DNA from 2 places in the Rhizobium acidisoli genome. Region 1 is predicted to be linked to the other one. Evidence: predicted binding sites of a transcription regulator. Region 1 holds the regulator's gene; the other holds the start of a gene.
What was found. Region 1 encodes PhoB, which activates phosphate uptake and scavenging genes when phosphate is short. Its sites were predicted from a motif close to TGTCATNNANCTGTCAT; they were not measured.
Positions count from the first base shown of each region.

Region 2: a site for PhoB is predicted at 1,957-1,973, ahead of CO657_RS20115 (NAD-glutamate dehydrogenase). Genes of this name have one in related genera too.

Region 1 covers NZ_CP034998.1:168,391-173,031, reverse strand. Annotated here, with positions in the region: gene CO657_RS00885 (aspartate aminotransferase family protein) at 1-281, opposite strand, end outside; gene CO657_RS00880 (GcrA family cell cycle regulator) at 707-1,240, shown strand; gene phoB (phosphate regulon transcriptional regulator PhoB) at 1,519-2,202, opposite strand; gene phoU (phosphate signaling complex protein PhoU) at 2,337-3,050, opposite strand; gene pstB (phosphate ABC transporter ATP-binding protein PstB) at 3,095-3,910, opposite strand; gene pstA (phosphate ABC transporter permease PstA) at 3,926-4,641, opposite strand, start outside.
Region 2 covers NZ_CP034998.1:4,122,079-4,126,719, reverse strand. Annotated here, with positions in the region: gene CO657_RS20115 (NAD-glutamate dehydrogenase) at 1-1,749, opposite strand, end outside; gene pdxY (pyridoxal kinase PdxY) at 2,025-2,900, shown strand; gene CO657_RS20100 (carbonic anhydrase) at 2,972-3,613, shown strand; gene CO657_RS20095 (GGDEF domain-containing protein) at 3,710-4,641, shown strand, end outside.

The sequences.
Region 1 (4,641 bases):
AAGAACACCTTGTCGGCGAAAGTCGCCTCCGTCAGCCGCTTGGCCAGGCGCTCCTGGCCGGGGATCTCATAGATATTGGAGAGGTGCCAGACCTTGTCGGCCTGTTCCTTCAGCGCGCCAACTACATGCGGGTTGCTATGGCCGACCGAGGTGACGGCGACGCCGGCGCCGAAATCGAGATATCGCTCGCCGCCTTCGGTGATCAGCCATACGCCCTCGCCTCGCTCGAACCGCAGCGGGGCACGAGAATAGGTGTCATAAAGCGGCGCGGCTTCAGCCATGGCGCGGGTCTCCCGATCAGCGTTGTCAAACACAGGACTCCGGCTAAGAAAACCAGGCCTGAAAAATCAAAAATGCCGCCTTGCGGCGGCCAGCGGTACTATTTCCTTTTCGCGCTGCAATGTCAACAAAACTGCGCCCTTAGCGCATGCAGCAAGCTTGTACAGCGGTGTTTTCGACCTTCAACAGGCAATATTGCAGAAATGCCACGCAGCGGCAGCAAGTTGGGGAAAACTCCGAATTCGATTCATCCGGATTCATGCGACTCTTGTCACGGAGTCAGGCTCACACTAGGTTAAAGTTCAATTACTAGACTGCATGCGGCGGAACTAGTCACCAAAATTGATCAAGCGTTTCTTGTTTCGGAGGCTTCCGGGACAACGGTGAGGGATTCTGCCATCACCAACGCAAAAGGTGGAGACAGGGCATGAACTGGACAGACGAGCGGGTCGAGAAACTCAAGAAGCTCTGGGCCGAAGGACTGAGCGCCAGCCAGATCGCGGCGCAACTTGGCGGTGTCAGCAGAAACGCTGTGATCGGCAAGGTTCACCGGCTGAGCCTTCCCGGCCGCGCCAAGGCCGGCGGCACGGCCGCCACGGCGCGCACGCCGAAACGCACGACATCGGCGCCGCGCGCGCCGAACTTCGCCTCTCGGATCACCACCCGCACCGTTACCCGCCAGCAGGGCGCGACGATGCTGAAGGAAGAGATCGAGATCGAAACGGTCGAGGAAATGGAATACGTGCCGAAGGGCAACGTGGTCGTGCCGATCTCGCGCCGCCTCGGCCTGACGGAACTGACCGAACGCACCTGCAAGTGGCCGGTCGGCGATCCGCTGAAGGACGACTTCCATTTCTGCGGCTGCGAATCCCCCGACAATTCGCCCTATTGCGGCTATCACCAGAAACTCGCCTACCAGCCGGTCAACGAACGCCGCCGGGCGGCAGCCCGGGCAAGCTGAGCGGGTAAGACATTGTCGACATGCGAAAACGGGCTGCAAGGCCCGTTTTTTTGTGTGAGTGTGTTGGGTGTGGCTGCCCCTCATCCGCCTGCCGGCACCTTCTCCCCGCGCGCGGGGCGAAGGGGATATGCCGCAACCTCTCCGTCCCTCGCTGGTCGCTAGCAGGGCACGTACCCTCGCCTCGTTTACGGGGGTCCGAAGGACGGGTCGAGACGTGTGGCTCGACCCCGGTCGGTTAGGGTGAGGGGCGGAGCTTGCTCGACTTTGTCAGAAACCCCTCAGGCTTCCATCGAATAGCCCGCGCCGCGGACGGTGCGGATGACGTCCTGCATGTTGGAGAAGTTCAGCGCCTTGCGCAGGCGGCCGACATGGACGTCGACGGTGCGTTCGTCGACATAGATGTCGTGGCCCCAGACGCCGTCGAGCAGCTGCGAGCGGGAGAAGACCCGTCCGGGCGACGACATCAGGAATTCCAGCAGGCGGAATTCGGTCGGGCCGAGGCGGACTTCGCGGCTCTTGCGGTGGACGCGGTGGGTTTCGCGGTCGAGTTCGATATCGCCGCATTTCAGCACGGTCGACAGCACCTCGGGGCGGGCACGGCGCAGCATCGCCTTGACGCGGGCGACGAGTTCCGGGGTCGAGAAGGGCTTGACGACGTAATCGTCGGCCCCCGTCGAAAGCCCACGGACGCGCTCGCTCTCTTCGCCGCGCGCCGTCAGCATGATGATCGGCAGGCGCTCAGTTTCCGGCCGCATGCGCAGGCGCCGGCAGAGTTCGATGCCGGAGACGCCGGGCAGCATCCAGTCGAGGATGAGAAGGTCGGGCGTGCGCTCCTGAAGCCTGATTTCGGCCTCGTCGCCACGAAGGATGGTATCGACCTCGAAGCCCTCAGCTTCGAGATTGTAGCGAAGAAGCACGCTCAGGGCTTCTTCGTCTTCAACAACTGCAACTCTCGGGATCATGCGTGTCGGTCTCCTCGCGCATGATCCTTAAACCGGGGGTGATTTAAGCAATGCATCCTGCGCAAAATCAGAAAAATGGCTGCGACCTCTTTGCGCGCCCCACATGGGCGCGCACGCAATAGGCTGGTGCGCGGTTATTCCGTGACCGCGCCGACGGTGTTGGCGCTGTCGTCCTTCGGACGGTCGCCTTCCGGCTGCGCGCCGGTTGCCATGTAATAGATCGTCTCGGCGATGTTGGTGGCGTGGTCGCCGATGCGCTCGATGTTCTTGGCGCAGAAGAGCAGATGCGTGCAGCTGGTGATGTTGCGCGGATCTTCCATCATGTAGGTCAGGAGCTCGCGGAACAGCGAGGTGTACATCGCGTCGATCTCGTTGTCGCGCTCGCGGATCGCACTCGCCTTGTCGGCGGCGCGTGTCGTGTAGACGTCGAGCACTTCCTTGAGCTGGACGAGCGCCAGCTCGGACAGATGCTCGAGGCCGCGGGCGAGCTTGCGGGGCACTCCGGTGCTCTGCACGGCGATGACGCGCTTGGCGGTGTTCTTGCCAAGGTCGCCGACGCGTTCGAGATCGGCGGCGATGCGGATCGAACCCATGATCTCACGCAGGTCCGCGGCCATCGGCTGGCGGCGGGCGATGGTGACGATCGCCTTGTCGCCGATCTCGCGCTCGGCGTGATCGAGGATCACGTCGTCGGAAATGACCTTCTGGGCGAGCGCAGTATCGCCGTTGACCAGCGCCCGGACGGATTCGGCGACCATCTGCTCGGCCAGGCCGCCCATTTCGGAAATCCGCCTGGACAGAAACTTCAGATCATCATCATAGGCAGAATAAATATGTGTCGATGCCATGGGGCTTTATCCTCGAATAACGGGAAGGCTCGGTGTCGCCAAAATCAGCCGAAGCGACCCATGATGTAGTCCTGGGTGCGCGGATCGTCGGGATTGGTGAACATCTTGTCGGTGTCGTTCTCCTCGACGAGATTGCCGAGGTGGAACATGGCGGTGCGCTGCGAGACGCGCGCGGCCTGCTGCATGGAGTGGGTGACGATGACGATCGTGTAGTTCTCGCGCAGCTCGTGGATCAGTTCCTCGACCTTGGCGGTGGCGATCGGGTCGAGCGCCGAGCAGGGCTCGTCCATCAGAATGACTTCGGGGCTGACGGCGACGGCACGGGCAATGCAGAGGCGCTGCTGCTGGCCGCCCGACAGGCCGGTGCCGGATTCATGCACGCGGTCCTTGACCTCGTTCCAGAGGCCGGCGCGCTGCAGGCTGGTCTCGACGATCTGGTCGAGATCGGCCTTCGACTTGGCCAGACCATGGATGCGCGGGCCGTAGGAGACGTTTTCGTAGATCGTCTTCGGGAACGGGTTCGGCTTCTGGAAGACCATGCCGACGCGAGCGCGAAGTTCGACGACGTCGATATCCGGATCATAGATATCGTCGGTATCAAGGGTGATCTTGCCTGTGACCCGGCAGCCGTCGATCGTGTCGTTCATGCGGTTGAGGCTCCGCAGAAAGGTCGACTTGCCGCAGCCCGACGGGCCGATCAGCGCGGTTACGGTGTTTTCGCGAATGTTCAGGTTCACGTCGAAAAGCGCGCGCTTCTCGCCGTAGTAAACCGAGACATCCTGGCCGATCATCTTATACGGGACGTTGCTCATCTTCTGATCCAGCGCCTTTTCAACTGCAGCTTCCGTCAACATGTTCATGATCTGTAACTCCGTTTACCAGCGGCGCTCGAAGCGACGACGCAAGAGGATGGCGCCCATGTTCATGACGATCAGGAACAGGAGCAGGACGATGATGGCACCCGAAGTACGCTCGACGAAGGCACGTTCGGCCTCGTTCGCCCACATATAGACCTGCACCGGCAGGGCCGTCGAGGGATCGAGCGGTGTCGTCGGCGCGTTGGCGACGAAGGCGACCATGCCGATCAGCAGCAGCGGCGCGGTTTCGCCGAGCGCGTGCGCCAGGCCGATGATCGTGCCGGTAAGGATGCCGGGCATGGCGAGCGGCAGGACATGGTGGAACACCATCTGCATCTTCGAAGCGCCAAGGCCAAGCGCTGCGGCGCGGATCGACGGCGGCACGGCGCGCAGTGCGGCGCGTGTCGCGATGATGATCGTCGGCAGGGTCATCAGCGTCAGCACCAGGCCGCCGACCAGCGAAGCCGAGCGCGGCAGGCCGACGAAGTTGATGAAGACGGAAAGGCCGAGCAGACCATAGACGATGGAGGGAACGGCGGCGAGGTTGTTGATGTTGACCTCGATCAGATCCGTCAGCCGGTTCTTCGGCGCAAACTCCTCGAGATAGATCGAGGCGGCAACGCCGATCGGCAGCGCCAGCACCAGCACGATCAGCATCAGGTAGAGCGAGCCGATGAGGGCGACCCCAAGGCCTGCAGCCTCCGGACGGCTGGAATTGCCGTTGACGAAGAGGC
Region 2 (4,641 bases), 620 kb from region 1:
GATGTCGAAGGTGCGTTCGCTGACGACATTGAAGCCGAGATTCTCAAGCAGCGGCACGCGGCGCGACAGCGCCAGCTGGCCGCCGGCGTGGAAGATCTTCAGCGAGAGGGTACGGCTCTGCTCCTCCTGACGATGGTAGAACTCGATGCGAAGCGGCTCGCCGGCGGCGCAGGCGACGATATCGGCGAGATCGGCCACGGTTTCTTCAGGCGTGAAGGAATCCTGAAAGGCCTGGTCGACCGAGATCTTCGGCGCCTTGGGTCCGGCCAGCGCCTCGAAACGGTCGTCCCAGCGGGCGGTGATCTCACGGATCACCTGCTCGAGCTTTGACTGCGGAATGCGCGGCGTCTTGCCGCCGGAGCGGCCGATGATGAAATGCACGCGCGCCACGCCGCCTTCCGGGAAAGCCGGGTAATAGGCGGAGACACGGCCGTCATAGACGGTCTTCAGATAGGTGCCGATCCTTTCGCGAATGATCGAGTCATATTCCTCGCGCGGCACATAGACGATTACCGAGACGAAGCGGTCGAAATGATCGATGCGCGGCAGGACGCGTACGCGCGGCCGGTCGGCCAGGTCGTTGATCTGTTCGGCGAAACTGGCAAGCAGCGTCGTGTCGATCTGGAAAAGGTCATCGCGCGGATAGGATTCCAGCGTGTTGTCGAGCATGCGACCGGAATGGCTCATCGGGTCGAAGCCGAAATGTTCCTTCACCTTCTCGATCTTGGAACGCAGGAGCGGGATTTCCGAGGCGAGCGACGTATAGGCCGTCGAGGTGAAAAGGCCGACGATGCGCAGTTCGCCGGTGACGTTGCCGTCGACGTCGAAACGTTTGACGCCGACATAATCCATATAGGCGCGGCGATGGACGATGGATTTCACATTCGCCTTGGTGACGATCAGGAAGTCGGGACCGTCGAGGAAGGCAAGGATTTCAGGCGTCGTCGTCACGGCATCCTTGCCGGTGCGCAGCACGAGCACATCGGGATTGGAGAGGATGCCGAGGCCGGTACCCTTGTCGCGTTCGACCCTGGCATCGGCACCCTTGCCGGAATAGACATATTCGCGCATCCCGAGGAAGGTGAAATTCTCGTCGCGCAGCCATGTCAGGAAGGCGACGGCTTCATCGCGATCAGCCTTCTTCCGGCTGGCGCCATTGGCTGAAAGCTCGGCGATCACCCCGTCGATCTTGGACAGCATCGGCTTCCAGTCGGACACCGACAGGCGGACCTGCTCAAGCACGGTTTCGATGCGCTTGACGAGATCTGCGGCCTGGGCGGAGTTGAGCGGCGCAATATGGAGCTGGATATGGCTGACGCGGTTGGCCGGGTCGCTCGGATGATCGGCGGAATAGAGCGCAGGCGCCTTGCCCTTCTCCATGACCAGGATGGGATGCACGGCCATGAACAGGTCGCGATAGGTGCTCGTCACCTCACCCATAACCGATTCAAACAGGAAAGGCATGTTCCGGTCGGTGACCGAAAGCACCGAAACGGCAATGCCATCGGGCGTCACATCGGCGATGGTGTCGATGCCGACGCGGGGCGCCTTGCCGTTCCAGGCGGCGAGTTCCTTTGCCGAATGCACGGCGGAGAGCGCCAGCATCTCTGGCGTATAGAGTTCGAGATCGTCATTGCTGGCCCGCCCGAAGAGAATTTCCGGATCGAGATGCGCTTCGCCCGTCGCCTTGGCGACCTTGCGCGCGCTTTCGATCTGTTTTTCCCGTTTCGGATTGTTTCTGGCAGCCATGAATCGCCTCCCGCAATGGACCGGTTTTCTGCAAGCTAGCAGAAGATTTCGCGAAAAAATCTCTAAAATGCGGCCTTGAGAGATCGTTTTGATGCTTTTTTGACGCTGGAGATGGGAAATTGTCAGAGATTTTTCCGATTTCGTGGCCAAAACGAACGGGAGGATCCTCTTTTTGTTTTTCGTTCCGCCGCACATTTCCATGCTCACGTGAAGAATGGTTGACAGCGCGGCGTCAAAAAGATCATCAAACGCGGTCATCATTCGGATCTTGTCTCATGTCGGAAAATGCAGCGGGCGCAGTCATCGTCATCTCCAGTCATGTGGTGCGCGGCTCGGTCGGAAACCGGGCGGCCGTCTTTGCGCTGGAAACGCTTGGTCATCCGGTCTGGGCGCTGCCGACCATCGTGCTGCCCTGGCATCCCGGCCACGGCCGCTCGACGCGGCTGACATTTGCGGAAGCGGATTTCGACGCGGCGATCGACGATCTGATCCGGGCGCCCTGGATCGGCGAAGTCAGGGCAGTGCTTTCGGGCTATTTCGGCAATGCCGCGCAGGCGCGCTCCGTGGCTCGGCTGATCGCCGCGCTCCGGCAAGATAATCCCGAGCTGCTCTATGTCTGCGACCCCGTCATGGGCGATCTCGGCGGTCTCTACGTGCCGGAGGCGACCGCCGAAGCCATTCGCGACCATCTCATCCCGCTCGCCTCGCTGGCGACGCCGAACCGCTACGAACTTGCATGGCTGTCCGGGGCAGCGCTTGACGACAACAGTGCGATCATGGAGGCGGCGCTGGCGCTCGGGCCGTCGCGCATGCTCGTCACCTCGGCCGTGCCGATGATGGCAGGTGGTACCGGCAATCTCTATCTTTCCGGCCGTCACGCGCTTCTTGCCGAGCACCGCGCCGTCGAAAACGCGCCGAATGGTCTCGGCGACCTGCTGGCTGCCGTCTTCCTGTCGCGCCTGCTTTCCGGCCTCGAGGACGAAAAGGCGCTGCAGCTTGCCACGGCCAGCGTCTTCGAGGTGCTGGCGCGCGCCGTCAAACGCGGCAGCAACGAGCTGATGCTGGCAAGCGACGCGTCCAGCCTTTCGACGCCGATGGCCATGGTGCAGATGCGCCGGCTCCTGCATCCGGCGCAACGGCGGAAAAAATGACGCATCCGTCAATGTGCTCATTTTGCAGTGCAGCAGTTGATCTTGTCTTCCGCGCGCGCTAATCCAGAAGCATGCAGCGTTTTCCAAATTCCCTTCTGGACGGTTACCGCAACTTCATGAACGGGCGTTATGCCGATGCCCGCGACAGGTATCGGCTGCTTGCCGAAAACGGTCAGAGTCCGAGCACGCTGGTCATCGCCTGTTCGGATTCACGTGCCGCACCGGAGTTGATCTTCGATGCCGGCCCGGGTGAGCTCTTCGTCATCCGCAACGTCGCCAACATGGTGCCGCCCTACGAGCCGGACGGCCATTTCCATTCGACGTCGGCCGCGCTCGAATTTGCGGTGCAGGCGCTGAAGGTCTCGGATATCGTCGTGATGGGCCATGGCCGCTGCGGCGGCATCCGCGCCGCGCTCGACCCCAATGCCGAGCCGCTGTCGCCGGGCGATTTCATCGGCCGCTGGATGTCGCTGGTCAAGCCTGCCGCCGAGCAGATCCAGAGCAATGACGTGATGACGGCCGCCGAGCGGCAGACGGCGCTGGAGCGCGTCTCGATCCGCAATTCGATCGAAAATCTCAGAAGCTTTCCCGATATCAAGGCACTCGAGGAAGCGGGAAAAATGCATCTCCATGGCGCATGGTTCGATATTTCCACAGGCGAACTCTGGGTGATGGATGCTGAGACACGTGACTTCATTCGTCCCGAAATCTAGGGATCTGCCGCTTTATCAGTTTATTAAGAATTGCTGCTAAGATTGGCGTCAATTGGTCGCGCACGACCGACGTTTTGAGCACCGTGGCGATTGGCGATGAAGTTCGAGACCATCAAAAGGGTTATCCTGGCCGCCATCATGTTGCCCTTCGTCTTCATGCTCATTGAAGGCGTCGTCGTCATACGGGCTTCAGTCAACCAATACAGGGATCTCGAGAAAGACCGGCAGTTCGCCGACGTGCTCGCCCGCGGCGGGTCGATCGCCGCCACGGAGATCCTGAGTGAAATCGGCGCCACTCGCCTTTATCTCGCGCATCCGAGCAGCAAGACCGCTGCTGATATGCAGAAAAGCCGGGTAACGCTCGATGACGAGCGCCTTGCCTTCTATGCCAGCCTGCCTTCCCGCGATACGCTCGACGAAGGGCTTGCGGAAGAATTGTCGATTCTCAGCCTTGCCTACAGCCGCATCGTCGCCGCGCGCAGCGCCGTTGACCAGGGCCGTTATGTCGGCAGCGATCCCGGGTCGATCTACTGGTATGCGGCTCTCAAGCAGCTTGCCGTCGTCGATGCGCTTTCACCCTTGATCAGCGATCCGGTGCTGCTGGAGAAATCCAACCAGCTGATGGGCATCATGCTGACCTATTATGGGGAGAGGCTGATCACCGGCATTGGCGGCCGTTACCTCGACCAGGGCGTGTCCGCCAGATTTCCGGTGGAGCTGTTCGTGCAGGGCAAGGTCATGATCGGCGAGGGCATGGATCACATGGTCTTCCATTCGGCCGCGCCGATCGTGCGCGACATTGTCGCCTATCTCGGTCGCCGCGACCAGGTGAAGGCGAATGCGATCACCGATGCCATCCTCGCCGGATCGCGGCCGACGCCCGCGGTGAGCGACGTCTGGGCGGCTGCGCAGAGCGAGCGCATGACTTTCCTGCAGCAGAAGATGATCGAGGCGGCGAGAGATATTCACGAAACCGGCGAAAACTTTTTGACGCGCTCGCATTTACACCTGACGCGGATCCTGGCGCT